One region of the Halomonas sp. ND22Bw genome, then DNA from elsewhere that is predicted to be linked to it. Evidence: riboswitches for the same ligand, from Rfam matches in the RefSeq annotation. Region 1 holds a riboswitch; each other region holds the start of a gene.

The links. Region 1 has a riboswitch for thiamine pyrophosphate ahead of tenA (thiaminase II). Riboswitches for the same ligand answer to the same signal wherever they lie in the genome.
Region 2: linked by a shared signal. The riboswitch ahead of thiM (hydroxyethylthiazole kinase) and the one ahead of tenA (thiaminase II) in region 1 are both predicted to bind thiamine pyrophosphate.
Region 3: linked by a shared signal. The riboswitch ahead of CVH10_RS07990 (sodium:solute symporter) and the one ahead of tenA (thiaminase II) in region 1 are both predicted to bind thiamine pyrophosphate.

Annotation. Positions count from the first base shown of each region.
Region 1 is NZ_PXWD01000005.1:173,508-177,706, reverse strand. It holds gene thiC (phosphomethylpyrimidine synthase ThiC) at 1-1,096, opposite strand, end outside; TPP riboswitch at 1,173-1,292, opposite strand; gene tenA (thiaminase II) at 1,486-2,154, opposite strand; TPP riboswitch at 2,245-2,405, opposite strand; gene mdoH (glucans biosynthesis glucosyltransferase MdoH) at 2,494-4,199, opposite strand, start outside.
Region 2 is NZ_PXWD01000003.1:24,946-29,144, reverse strand. It holds gene CVH10_RS05255 (DMT family transporter) at 1-249, shown strand, start outside; gene thiE (thiamine phosphate synthase) at 329-949, opposite strand; gene thiM (hydroxyethylthiazole kinase) at 939-1,757, opposite strand; TPP riboswitch at 1,790-1,892, opposite strand; gene CVH10_RS05240 (hypothetical protein) at 1,941-2,231, opposite strand; gene CVH10_RS05235 (ATP-binding protein) at 2,342-3,703, opposite strand; gene CVH10_RS05230 (response regulator transcription factor) at 3,700-4,199, opposite strand, start outside.
Region 3 is NZ_PXWD01000004.1:202,648-206,846, forward strand. It holds gene CVH10_RS25605 (hypothetical protein) at 65-235, opposite strand; gene CVH10_RS07975 (YbaY family lipoprotein) at 291-641, shown strand; gene CVH10_RS07980 (hypothetical protein) at 850-1,599, shown strand; gene CVH10_RS07985 (hypothetical protein) at 1,724-2,401, opposite strand; TPP riboswitch at 2,514-2,626, shown strand; gene CVH10_RS07990 (sodium:solute symporter) at 2,616-4,004, shown strand; gene ilvD (dihydroxy-acid dehydratase) at 4,074-4,199, shown strand, end outside.

The sequences.
Region 1 (4,199 bases):
GAAAGCTTTCGCGGTGGTGGTAGAGGCACCACTTGGCCATGATCGAGCCGCCGCGGGAGACGATGCCGGTGGTGCGTCTGGCGGTGAGCGGCACGTAGCGCAGCAGCACGCCGGCGTGGATGGTGAAGTAGTCGACGCCTTGCTCGGCCTGCTCGATCAGGGTGTCGCGGAACACCTCCCAGGTCAGGTCCTCGGCCACGCCGTTGACCTTCTCCAGCGCCTGGTAGATCGGCACGGTGCCGATCGGCACCGGGGCGTTGCGGATGATCCACTCGCGGGTCTCGTGGATGTTCTCCCCGGTGGACAGGTCCATGATGGTGTCGGCGCCCCAGCGGATGCCCCAGGTCATCTTGTCGACCTCGTCCTCGATGGACGAGGTGACCGCCGAGTTGCCGAGGTTGCCGTTGATCTTCACCAGGAAGTTGCGGCCGATGATCATCGGCTCGGATTCCGGGTGGTTGATGTTGTTGGGGATGATGGCGCGACCCGCGGCCACCTCGTCGCGCACGAACTCAGGCGTGATCTCCTCGGGCAGGCGGGCGCCGAAGGCCTCGCCCGGATGCTGGTGGCCGAGGAGGCGCTCGACCTCCTCGCTGCCCATCGTCTGACGCTTCTGGTTTTCCCGAATGGCGATGAATTCCATCTCGGGGGTGATGATGCCCTGGCGCGCATAGTGCAGCTGGGTGACGTTCTTCCCTGCCTTGGCCCGGCGGGGCGTGCGGGTCAGCTCGAAGCGCAGCGGGGCGAGCATCGGGTCGTTGGCGCGGCGCCGGCCGTACTCCGAGGTCGGGCCGTCGAGGAACTCGGTGTCGTCGCGGGCCTCGATCCAGGCGCGGCGCAGCTCGGGCAGGCCGCGGCGCAGGTCGATGTTGGCCTCGGGGTCGGTGTAGGGGCCGGAAGTGTCGTAGACCAGCAGTGGCGGGTTTTCTTCATCTGCGCCGGAGGTCTTGGTCGGCGACAGGCCGATCTCGCGGAAGGGCACGCGGATATCGGGTCGTGAGCCCTCGACGAAGACCTTGCGCGAGCCCGGCAGCGGGGCCACGGCGGCGTCGTCGACGCGGGCGCTCTCGTTGAGGAAATGGGCGGTCTTGCTCATGGTCGTGCTCCCTTGGCTTGAATGGTTCGTCAGGGAGGACCGTCGGGGAGGACAGGGGCGGCCGGCGCCGAGGCGCCGCCGCGTGTCGCTTGATCCCTACGCTGGTCCTAGCCAGTTCAGGTTCAACGGGATCCATGCTTGGGCGCCTCGCGCCGCATGATCTCAGCCGTCTTCAACGGCACCCCGTCAAGCGTGGTGTGCCCGCTGTGGTGGCGGGCCTTATTGCATCATGTTGTCTGTTTGGTCCGGGCTCGCCGCAGAGCCGGGGAAGGCCGAAGAGGAGGTCCTACGCCAGGGATGGCGTCGGTAGCGTACAGGGAAGTATTCACAGCGCCTCCTCGGAGGCCTTCCCCGGCGATTCCTGTCTCAACGGCCAGCTTGCCGCTAAATCAGTCCGCGCGATCCAGGCCCATCTGCCAGAAGTCGATCTCCAGCCGGGTGGCGTCGCGGAACAGTCGCGCCAGCTGGTCGAAGCGCGCCGGCGTCACCTCACTGAGCCGCGCGTCCAGCCAGGCGATCTCGGCGTGCATCGCCTGCTGGAACTCGTCGCCCTGATACATGGCGATCCAGGCGTCATAGGGGTTGGCGTCGCCGCGCACGGTGAACGGCTGGGCCTGAAGCCAGTTGGCGATCTCGCCGTAGCCCACCAGGCAGGGGGCCAGCGCCACGCGCAGGTCGAGCAGGTCGCCGCGGCTGCCGGCGTCGAGCACGAAGCGGGTGTAGGCCAGGGTGGCGCGGGCCTCGGGCAGCGCCGCCAGGTCGTCCTCGCCGATGCCCCAGTCGCGGCAGAAGCCGCGGTGCAGGTCCAGCTCGACGTCGAGGATGGTCTTCAGGCCGTCGAAGGCCTGGCGTAGCTCGTCCAGGTCGCGGCTCTTGTAGGCGGCCAGGGCGTAGGCGCGGGCGAAGTGGATCAGGAACAGGTAGTCCTGCTGCAGGTAGTGGCGGAAGGAGTCCGCCTCGAGCGTGCCGGCGCCCAGGGCGCGGACGAAGTCGTGCTCGGTGTAGGCGCGCCAGTCGGCCTGGCAGGCGGCGGTGAGATCACTGAAGCGACGGCCCATCTTGCCTCCGATTCCGATGAGAGCGGATGCCGGGGGGGCGCACGGGCGTAGCGGAAGCGGGAAGGGAGAGCCGGGGCACAAGGAGGGCGCGCCGGCCCGCCGCCTGATTCCCTACGCCGGTTCACGTGCGGCGCGTGCCACACCCACCCGGATCAGGTTCCACGGGACCAGCGCTGGGTTCTGTCTCGAACGTCGTCGAGCGTGAACCTGCGCCATCTCAGCCGGTTCCACCGGCACCCCGTCAAGCGAATGGGCCGAGTCTAGCAGCTTGGCGGGCGACGAACACCCCTCTCATCCCCCTTGTCATCACTCCTGTCGTCATCCCGGACGCCGCGACGATCACTTGCCCTGGACGGCGCTCGCCTCGGCGCTCGACGTCCGCGCCCAGTCGCCGCCGAAGGACTGGATCGGCATCTCGCAGGGCCGCTCGGCCGGCGGTGCGGCGGGATCGCCGGCCGCCTCGAGATCCAGCGGCGCCGGCTCGGCCTCGAGCACCGCCGGCGGGGCGGTCTCGCCGGGCACCAGCAGCAGGCCGCGCCGGCGCAGGCCATGCCCGATCGTCAGGCTGCTGCTCCAGCGCACCAGCGGCGCGGCTAGCATCAGCCCTAGCCATACCGGCGTCAGCCACCAGAAGAAGGTCGGCGTGGCCCACCAGGTCACGCCCGCCCAGCAGAGGCCGACCAGGCTGCCCGGCCAGGTGTGACGCAGCGCCTCGCGCCAGGGCAGGGCGCGCCCCTCGCGCGACTGCGGGTTCCAGGCCACGGTGAGGCCGCTGAAGACCTCGATCACGAAGCGGCTGTGGAAGACCATCATCAGCGGCGCGATCAGCATCGCGAACAGCGCCTCCAGCAGGGCGCTGGCGACCAGCCTGCCGCGCCCGCCGTAGCGGGACGGCGCTCGGCACAGGGCCAGCACTACGCCCAGCAGCTTGGGCGTCAGCAGCATCGCCAGGGTGCCGCCGAGCAGCGGCATGATCAGGTTGGGTGGGGCGATCGGCCAGTCCGGGAACAGCTGGGCGTCGGAGGTGAAGAAGTTGGGCGCGATCAGGGCGCGCAGCAGGGCATCGGCGGTGCTGACCGCGAGGATCGCCAGCCAGATCAGCGACGACAGGTAGGCCAGAGCGCCGCACAGGAAGTGCACCCGGCTGACCATGTGCAGGCCGCCGGCGCCCAGCAGGCGCAGGTGCTGCAGGTTGCCCTGGACCCAGCGGCGGTCGCGCTTGGCGTAGTCGAGGATATGGCTCGGCATCTCCTCGAAGCTGCCGCCGAGGTCGGTGCGCATGCGCACCTCCCAGCCGGCGCGCCGCAGCAGCGCGGCCTCGACGAAGTCGTGGCTGAGGATGTCGCCGCCCAGCGGTGGGCGTCCGGGCAGCTCGGGCAGGCCGGCATGCCGGATGAAGGGCGCCACGCGCAGGATGGCGTTGTGGCCGAAGTAGTTGGCGGCGTCGGACTGCCAGAAGCTCAGCCCGGCGGCCAGCATCGGCGAGTAGACCGCCGCCGCGAACTGGTTGGCGCGCCCGAAGAGGCTGTCCTGGCGCACGGGAATCGGCACCGTCTGCAGCAGCCCGAGGCGCGGATTGGCCTCCATCTGGGCGATCAGCTCATGCACGGTATCGCCGCTCATCACGCTGTCGGCGTCGAGCACCAGCATGAAGTCGTAGCGCTGCCCCCAGCGTTGGCAGAAGTCGCCGAGGTTGCCGGCCTTGCGGCCGGCGTTGCTGTCGCGATGGCGGTAGTGCAGCCGGCAATGGCCGGACAGCCGCCGCTGCAGCGCCGCCATGACGGCCTTCTCCTCGGCCACCACGGCCTCGTCGGTGCTGTCGCTGAGCACGAAGGCCTCGATGTGCCGGCGCTCGGTGATCGGCGGCAGGTCCCGGCAGGTCGCCTCCAGACCCGCGGCGACCCGCTCGACGTCCTCGTTGTGGATCGGCATCACCAGGGCGGTGCGCGAGCGGGCGTCGTCGGGCGGCCGGGGCGAGCCGGCCAGGGCCAGGCTCAGCGGGTCGCGGCCGGCGAGGCTCAGGACGAAGCCGATCAGGCCGCTCC
Region 2 (4,199 bases), on a different contig from region 1:
CTGGCCGCCGGGGTGCTCGGCGTCGGCGCCATGGTGGGGATCACCCAGGCCTTTCGCTACGCCCCGGCGGCCATCGCCGCGCCCTTCGACTACACGGCGCTGCTGTGGGCGACCCTGCTGGGCTGGGGCTTCTGGGGCGAGATGCCGGATCCCTGGGTGTTCGCCGGCGGCAGCCTGATCATCGCCAGCGGCCTGGCCATCGCCTATCAGGAGCGGCGCGTCGCGCTGAACCGGCGGCCTTCCCTGTGACGCAGGTCGCATCGGCGACCCGGCGGCCCCGCGCTCTTTCGCGCGGGGCCGCCTGCGTTCGGGGATGGCCGTCCAGGCGTCAGCGGTGGAAGGGCGGGAAGGCGCGGGCGGCGGCCTCCGGGTCCGGGGTGCCACAGATCGCCGAGACCACCGCCAGGCCATCGGCGCCGGCATGGCGTACCGCCTCGACGTGCTCGACCTTGAGCCCGCCGATCGCCACCGTGGGCAGCGGGCTGGCGGCGGCCAGCGCGGCGAGGCCTCCGAAGCCCAGCGGCGCGGCATGGTCCTGCTTGGTGGCCGTGGCGAACACCGGGCCGAGGCCCAGGTAGTCGAGGCGCCCGGCGTCCAGCCGTGCCAGCTGTTCGTGGGTCTGCACCGAGAGGCCGAGGATGGCGTCCGGGCCCAGCGCGGCACGGGCATCGGCGACCTCGCCGTCGTCCTGGCCGATGTGCAGGCCGTCGGCCCGACTGGCCAGCGCGACCTCGAGGCGGTCGTTGATGATCAACGGCACGCCGCTGCCGGCCAGGGCGGCCTTCAGGCGCCGGGCCAGCGGGATCAGCTCGGCGTCGGCGGCGTGCTTGTCGCGCAGCTGGACGAGGCTGACGCCGCCGCGTACCGCGTCCCGCACGGTCTGCTCCACGCCGTGGTCGGCGCACAGCTCGGGGTCGGTGACCAGGTAGAGGGACAGATCAAGGCGCATCGGTGAGCTCCAGGTGGATACGGTCGGCCAGCGGCGTGGCGAGGGTGTCGGGGGCGAGGCCGTAGAGGGCGTCGAGGAAGGCCACGGCGAAGCTGCCGGGGCCGGCGGCGGTCTCGGCGGCGAGCTCCCCGGCCGCGGCGTAGGCGGTCAGCGCCGCCACGGTGGCCGCGAACGGGTCCTCGGCGCCGGCCAGGAAGGCGCCGACCACGCCGGTCAGGGCGCAGCCCATGGTGGTGACGCGAGGCATCAGCGCATGGCCGCCGGAGACCCGCGCCAGGCGTCGGCCGTCGGTGACCAGGTCGACCTCGCCGGTGACCGCCACCACGGTGGCATGCTCGCGGGCCAGCGCCACGGCGGCGCGCTCGGCGCTGTCGGCGCTGTCGGTGCTGTCCACGCCGCGCCCGCCGCCGCCCTGTCGGGCCAGCGCCAAGATCTCCGAGGCGTTGCCGCGGATCGCGGTCGGCCCCAGCGCCAGCAGCCGGGCGCCGGCCTGGCGACGAAAGCGGGTGGCGCCCACCGCCACCGGGTCGAGCACCCAGGGCGTGCCGGCGTCATTGGCGGCGCGGGCGGCGGCGTCCATGGCGTCGAGCCAGTGGGGCGAGAGGGTGCCGATGTTCAGCGTCAGGGCGGTGGCCAGGCCGGCGAACTCGGCGGCTTCCTCGCGGGCGTGGACCATGGCGGGCGAGGCGCCCAGCGCCAGCAGCGCGTTGGCCATGAAGTTCATCGCCACGTGGTTGGTGATGTTGTGAACCAGCGGGGTGGTGCGGCGCACGCGCGCCAGATGCGGCGCGGGATCGAGGGAATGCATCGGGCCTCCTGGCGACGGGAGGCGCGGCCGCGCAGGGAGCCGGCACGACTCCCTCCGCCGGCATTATCCGGGTCAGGTGGTGAGGGTGCCTCTCAGCCGCGGCGGATCATCGCCCCGGCGCCCCTGTCGTCGGGCCTCACTATCCCTCTTCGCCCGGAGCATGTAAAGCCGGCGGGCGTCGCCTCAGGCGGCCAGCTGGAGCACGGCCAGGGTCAGCAGGCTGGCCTGGGAGACGGTCTGGAGATCGGCGGTCATGCCGTTGCCTTCCTCCTCGGGTTCGAGGCGCAGCGCCGCGTTCAGGGGGCGAAGCAGCAAGGCGGCGCCGGCGGCCAGGGCGACCAGCGCCAGTGGCAGGCTGCCCACGCCCCAGGGGCTGATCAGCCATTCGACGACGAGCAGCAGCACGCCGCCCAGGGCCAGCCACAGGGGGCGGCGCAGGGCGGCGTCGAGAGAGGTCGGGGGCATGGCGTGCATGTCGATGTCTCCTTTCCGGTTGTCGTTGGGCGATCCAGCCCACCACCGTAACGGCGTTGGCTTAAAGTCGGCTTACACCAACGCTAAGGGAGCGACATGACGATGCCGTGTCAGGCGCGGGGCAGCCGCACGCTCACGCGCAGCCCGCCACCGGGGGCGTCGCCCAGCGTCAGGCGGCCGCCGTGGCGCTGTACCAGACGGTCGACGATGGACAGCCCGAGGCCGGCCCCGGCCCCCGCACCGCCGCGGTGGAAGCGCGCCAGCGCCTGCTGGCGGCCGTCCTCGGGGATGCCGGGCCCGCTGTCGTCCACCCGCAGCACCAGCGCTCGCTCTTCCGCCGTCAGTGCCACGTCGATGCGGCTGCCGGCGGGGGAGTGACGGATGGCGTTGCCGACCAGGTTCTTGATCAGGGTGGTGACGGCGCCGGGCTCGGTGGTCAGCGCCCAGTCGGCCCCCTCGTCGGCCTCCAGGTGCAGGCTCTGGTCGTGGTCGGTGGCCAGCGGCATCAGCTCGGCCAGCGACTCGCGCACCTCGTGCAGCAGGTCGATGCGCTGATCCGGGGCGCCTTCCTGCTCCGGGTCCAGGCGTGCCAGGGTCAGCAGCTGGCCGACCAGCCGGGTGGCGCGGGCCAGGCCGTCGCGCAACAGGGTCAGCGCCTCGCGCCGATCCGCCGGATCCTCGGTGGCCAGGGCGTTCTGGGCGTGCAGGTCGAGCACCGTCAGCGGGGTGCGCAGCTCGTGGGCGGCATCGGCGATGAAGCGTTTCTCGCGGGCCCGCAGGGTGCGGATCCGCGCCAGCAGGCCGTTGAGGGCGCCGACGATGGTGGCCAGCTCGCGGGGCAGTGGGTCGTCGGGCAGCGGGTTCAGGCGCTGGGGGTCGCGGGCTTCGATCTGGGCGGCCAGCCGTGACAGCGGCCGCAGCCCCCAGCCGATCGCCCACCACAGCAGCACCGCCAGTGCCGGCAGGCCCACGAGGTCCGGTACCAGGGTGCGCAGGGCGATGCCCCGGACCAGCTCGCCGCGCACGTCGCCGCGCTCGCCGACCAGCACCCGCAGGTCGTCGTCGCCGAGGACGAAGACGCGCCACTCGCGTCCGTCCAGGGTCGCGTCGCCGTAGCCGGCACGACGCTCGGTGAACGGCGCGGTCGGCGCGCCGGCGGAGCGCAGCAGCAGCAGCTCGTCGCGCCAGACCTGGAAGGCCACCTCGCCTTCGTAGCGGTGGCCGCCGTCGGTGCCCGGCGTGTTGCGGCGCAGGGCGTCGTCGAGGCTCGCCAGCAGCGCCTCGCGCCGGGCCTCGGGCAGCGGCGTGCGCACCAGGCCTTCCATCAGCCGGGCCTGCTGGGCCAGGCGGGCGTCGAATAGCGCCGCCACTTCGCGGGCGGCGTCGCGATAGCTGGTCACGCCGATCGCCAGCATGCACAGCGCGACCACCAGCAGCGCGATGCCCAGGGTGCGGCGGCGGATGGAGCTCATGGGATCCTGTTCCCGGGGGCCTCGTCCGCCGGGGCCTTGTCCATGATGTAGCCGATGCCGCGCAGGGTGCGGATCAGCTCCGGGGCCAGCTTCCTGCGCAGGTGGTGAACGTGGACCTCGATGGCGTTGCTCTCCACGTCCTCGTCCCAGCCGTAGAGCAGGCGGGCCAGGGTGTCGCGGGTGAAGGCGTGGCCGGGGTGGCTGAGGAATTCCTGCAGCAGGGTGAACTCGCGGCGCGACAGCGTGACCGGCTGGCCCTGGTAGGTGACGCGGCGGTTCTCCGGGTCGAGCACCACGCCGCGGTGGCGCAGCTCGCTGCTGACCAGGCCCTGGCTGCGGCGCAGCAGGGCGCGCAGCCGTGCCTTGAGCTCGTCGACCTCGAAGGGTTTGGTCAGGTAGTCGTCGGCCCCGGCATCCAGGCCCTGGATGCGCTGCTCGATGCCGTCGCGGGCGGTCAGCACCAGCACCGGCACGCGATGGCCGCCGCGGCGCAGCC
Region 3 (4,199 bases), on a different contig from region 1:
AGGGATTCCATGATCCGTGTCATGCCGGTTTCCCCGCTCGCCCTACCGGGACGCCGAAACCTTGCTACCTTGAGGTGGTATCGAACTGGAATGAAGCCGCCTTGGCGTCACGAGCCTGTTCGGGCTGACGCGGCCAGCGGTGTCGGGTCTTTTCCTCGCCCTGGTACATGAAGGAGTCATCAATGAGATCGAAAAACGGAATCGCGGCAGTGATCGGCCCCTGGATGATTGGCACTCTCGTCCTGTTGCTGGCGGCATGCAGTCAGCCACAGAGGACGGGAGAGTCGTCGATGCAGCAGCCGGACAACTCCCTGATGCGGGTCATCAGCGGCGAGGTGTGGTATCGCGAGCGCATGGCGCTGCCACCGGGAGCCGAGGTCATCGTGACCCTCGAGGATCAGTCGCGCGCGGATGCACCCGCCACCGTGCTCACCGACTACACCTACACCGTCGAGGGCGCCCAGCCTCCCTATCCGTTCCGGCTTGTCTATGACCCTCAGGCCATCGACGAGCGCATGACTTACGGACTGCGGGCACGGATCGTTCACGACGGCGAGCTGCTGTTCACCAGTACGGAGCACGTTGATCCCTTCGCCGGCGAGGCGGGTGACCCCGTGCGCATCAGGGTCTCGCGGCAGTAAGCGTTGCTGGGGCCGGGGGAGATTTCCCCCCTCGCGAGTTTCCTTCGGCTTTGGCTCTGCAGGTGCGCCTGCGGGCCATCCGTGGGGCATCACGGGTGCCACGTCTGCGGACATGAAACGCGCCTGCCTGCTGTGGGCATGCCTATCCGGGCGTGGGGAAGGAAAACCGTAGCCCAGGGAGTCACGGATGCTTGCACGAAATGCACTGATGATCGCCACCTTCTTTGCCATGTTTTCCCCGGGGATCGCCAGCGCTCAGCAAGATGGCCTGGGCTCGGAAGCCAACGATCCGACGGCCTCCGTCATGGCCTTCCAGCTGCAGGACTTCTACACCTACCGGTACCACAACCTCGACGACGAGGACGGAAACCGCATGCAGTTCCGCGCCGCCATTCCGTTCTCGCTGGGCGACTCCAGCAACATCTTCCGACTCACCGCGCCTTACGTGACCGACTCGCCGAATGACTCGAGCGGCTGGTCCGACATGACCCTCTTCGACCTGGTGACCTTCGACCGCTCATGGGGGCGATTCGGCGTTGGTGCGGTCGCGCTGTTGCCGACCGGGGAAGACGGCCTGAGCGCCGAGAAATGGGGGCTCGGTCCCGCCGTGGGCTTCGTGGCCAGCCAACCCTCGGGGATATGGGGGCTGTTCAATCAGAACGTGTTCACGGTGGCGGGAGACGACGACTACCGCGACGTGAATATCTCGATCGTGCAGCCGATCGTGAACTACAGCCTCGGGAATGGCTGGTCGGCGGGGGCCTCCGACATGTCGATCACCTATGACTGGGAGCAGCATGATTGGGTGAGCCTGCCCCTGGGCGTTGCGCTCAACAAGCTGGTGAGGATTCAGGAGTATCCGGTGCAGTTCACGGCCAGCTATGAGCACAACTTCTACGACGAGGGGGTGAGCGCCTCGGACACCCTCAACCTCACCGCCAAGCTGCTGTTGCCTTGAACGGCAGCGGTGAGTAGGGGGCCGCTGGTCACCTCCGAAGCGCTAAAGATCAATGACGCCTCCGGCGATCCTGACCCTTCCATGGAAGCTTCTGCATTCTCCTGAGGCCCCGCTACGGTATCGCCTAGGGGCGGATATGGGCCATCTCCAGCAGCTCGCTCAGCGGTTCCAGCTGGCCCACGTGCAGCACCAGCACGCACTCGCCGGGTTCGTCGTCGGCGGGGCGAACGATGGCGAATTCGCCTTCCTCCAGATGGAATTCGTGGATCTCGCGGCTGCCCTCGGGCGTATTGCAGCGGATCGAGCGGTAGGCCTCGTCCTCGCCGTAGGTCAGGCGGTGATAGACCTTGAAGAAGGTATAGAGCGACAGACCGCGGGGAAACGCCGGCCAGCGGGCCGGGTTGTCTCGAGTCTCTGAGTCGACCTCGAGGCCGTCGGCCTCGGCGCTGGCGATGGCACCGGCCAGCGGCTCGGCGAGCAGGCTGTCGGCCTCGCCCGGCAGTGGGGCGAGACGGTCCAGCGCCTGCTGGTAGCGCTCGGCGATCGCACGCAGGTCGGCCGTCATGCCCAGCGCATGGTCGCCATGTCGCAGGTCTTCGGGGGCGCAGCCGCCGTTCTCCCAGCCGTGGATCACCCTGAGCGTCAGTCGCCCTTCGCGCATCGGCGCCTCCAGCAGCGCCTGGAGGGCGATGCGCAGGTGCAGCTGGCGCTCGGGGACGCCGTTGTCGAAGGCGGCGTAGGGCTCGGCGAAGATCCGGTGCAGGCAACCGGGGGCGTGTTCCTTGGCTTCGGTAAACGGCATGGCGGGGTCCGGGCTGGTTGTTCGAATGGCGGGAAGGATGTGTCATGCTGGCGTGGCAATCCGGATATCGGCCATGTTGGCCCTGTCTTGAGGATCGCCACTACAATCCATTCACTGTCGCCAGGGGAGTCCCGCCGGCATCGGCGGGGCTGAGAGAGCGTGCGTCGCTGACCCTGGAACCTGATCCGGTTCACACCGGCGGAGGAAGTGCGACATGCCTTATCTGACGTCAGCCGTGCTTGGCGCGGCGCTTCTGTGTTTCACCGTTCTGGGCCTGCGTGCCCGCCGGGCCGACGGCCCGCTCGACGACTACGTCACCGCCCGCAACTCCCAGTCGGCCCCGACCCTGGGGCTCTCCTTCCTGGCCTCCGGCATGGGCGCCTGGATCCTCTTCGCGCCGCCCGAGATCGGCGCCTTCGTCGGCCCGCTGGGCCTGGCCGGCTATGCCATCGGCTCGGCGCTGCCGTTTCTCGTGCTCGGCGCCTTCGGCCCGGCCATCCGCCGTCGCCTGCCGCAGGGGCGCAGCATCGGCGAGTACGCCGAGGCCTGCTTCGGCGCCGGCATCCGCCGCTGGGTGGCGCTGGTCTCGGTGCTGTACATGGGCTGCTTCCTGGCCGCCGAGCTGACTGCCATCGGCGCCATCACCGGGCTGCTGTCGGACGTGCCGGTGGCGCTGGTGGTGGTCGGCGTGGCGGTGGCGACCCTGCTCTACACCGCGCTGGGCGGGCTGCGCGCGAGCCTGGCCACCGATCGCTGGCAGGCCTGGCTGCTGCTGGCCCTGCTGCTGGTGGTGGGCGGCGTGGCGCTGGCCCGGCTGCCCGAGCTGCCGGCCGAGGCCGCGCTGCCGTCGATTCCCGCCGGCGATGCGCTGTCCGTGGCGTTGACGCTGGTGATCGCGGTGACCGCGGCCAACCTCTTCCACCAGGGCTACTGGCAGCGGGTGTGGGCGGCCCGGGACGACCGGGCGCTGGGGCGCGGCGCCTGGCTGGGCGGCGGCATCACCGTGCTGGTGGTGGCGGTGGTCGGCGGCCTCGGCATGCTGGCCGCCATGGCCGGCGTGTCGCTGGGCGAGCCGCCGATCCCGTTCTTCGCGCTGCTCGCCGAGGCGCCGGGCTGGCTGGCGCTGCCGGCGCTGGTGCTGGCGGTGACGCTGGTGGCCTCCAGCGTCGACACCCTGCAGAACGGCATCGCCTCGCTGGTGGTGGCCGGCAGCGGCCGTCGCGGCCTGTCGCTCAGGGCGTCGCGGTGGGTCACCGTGGCGCTGATGGTGCCGGTGGTGGCGATCGCCCTTCAGGGGCTTTCGGTGCTGCGACTGTTCCTGATCGCCGATCTGCTGTGCGCGGCCATCGTGGTGCCGGTGTTGCTGGGGCTGTGGGCGCGGATGAGCGCCGTGGCGGCGCTGGCCGGCGGCCTCGCCGGGCTGGCCGGTGCGGTGCTGCCGGGCTGGGTCGCCTCGGGCAGTGCCCTCGACGGCCTGCTGGCGGCGAGCTTCCCCGGTGGGGTGCCGACCCTGCCACCCTTCCTCGGCGCGCTCGTGGCCTCCAGCGCGGTGGCGCTGCTGGTGGCCTGGTGGCGCCCGGCCGCGGTGCGGCGCACGGCCTGAACGGTTGCCAGGCCGGCGGATGACGGCCACCCTCTGAAGGTCATCCCGACCTGACGGAGGAGCCGCGCCATGAGTGACACGCCACAGGATCCCCGCCGCCGCCATTCCGCCCCGGTGGTGGACGGCGTCGGCAAGTCGGCCAGCCGCGCCATGCTGCGCGCGGTGGGCTTCAACGACGCCGACTTCACCAAGCCC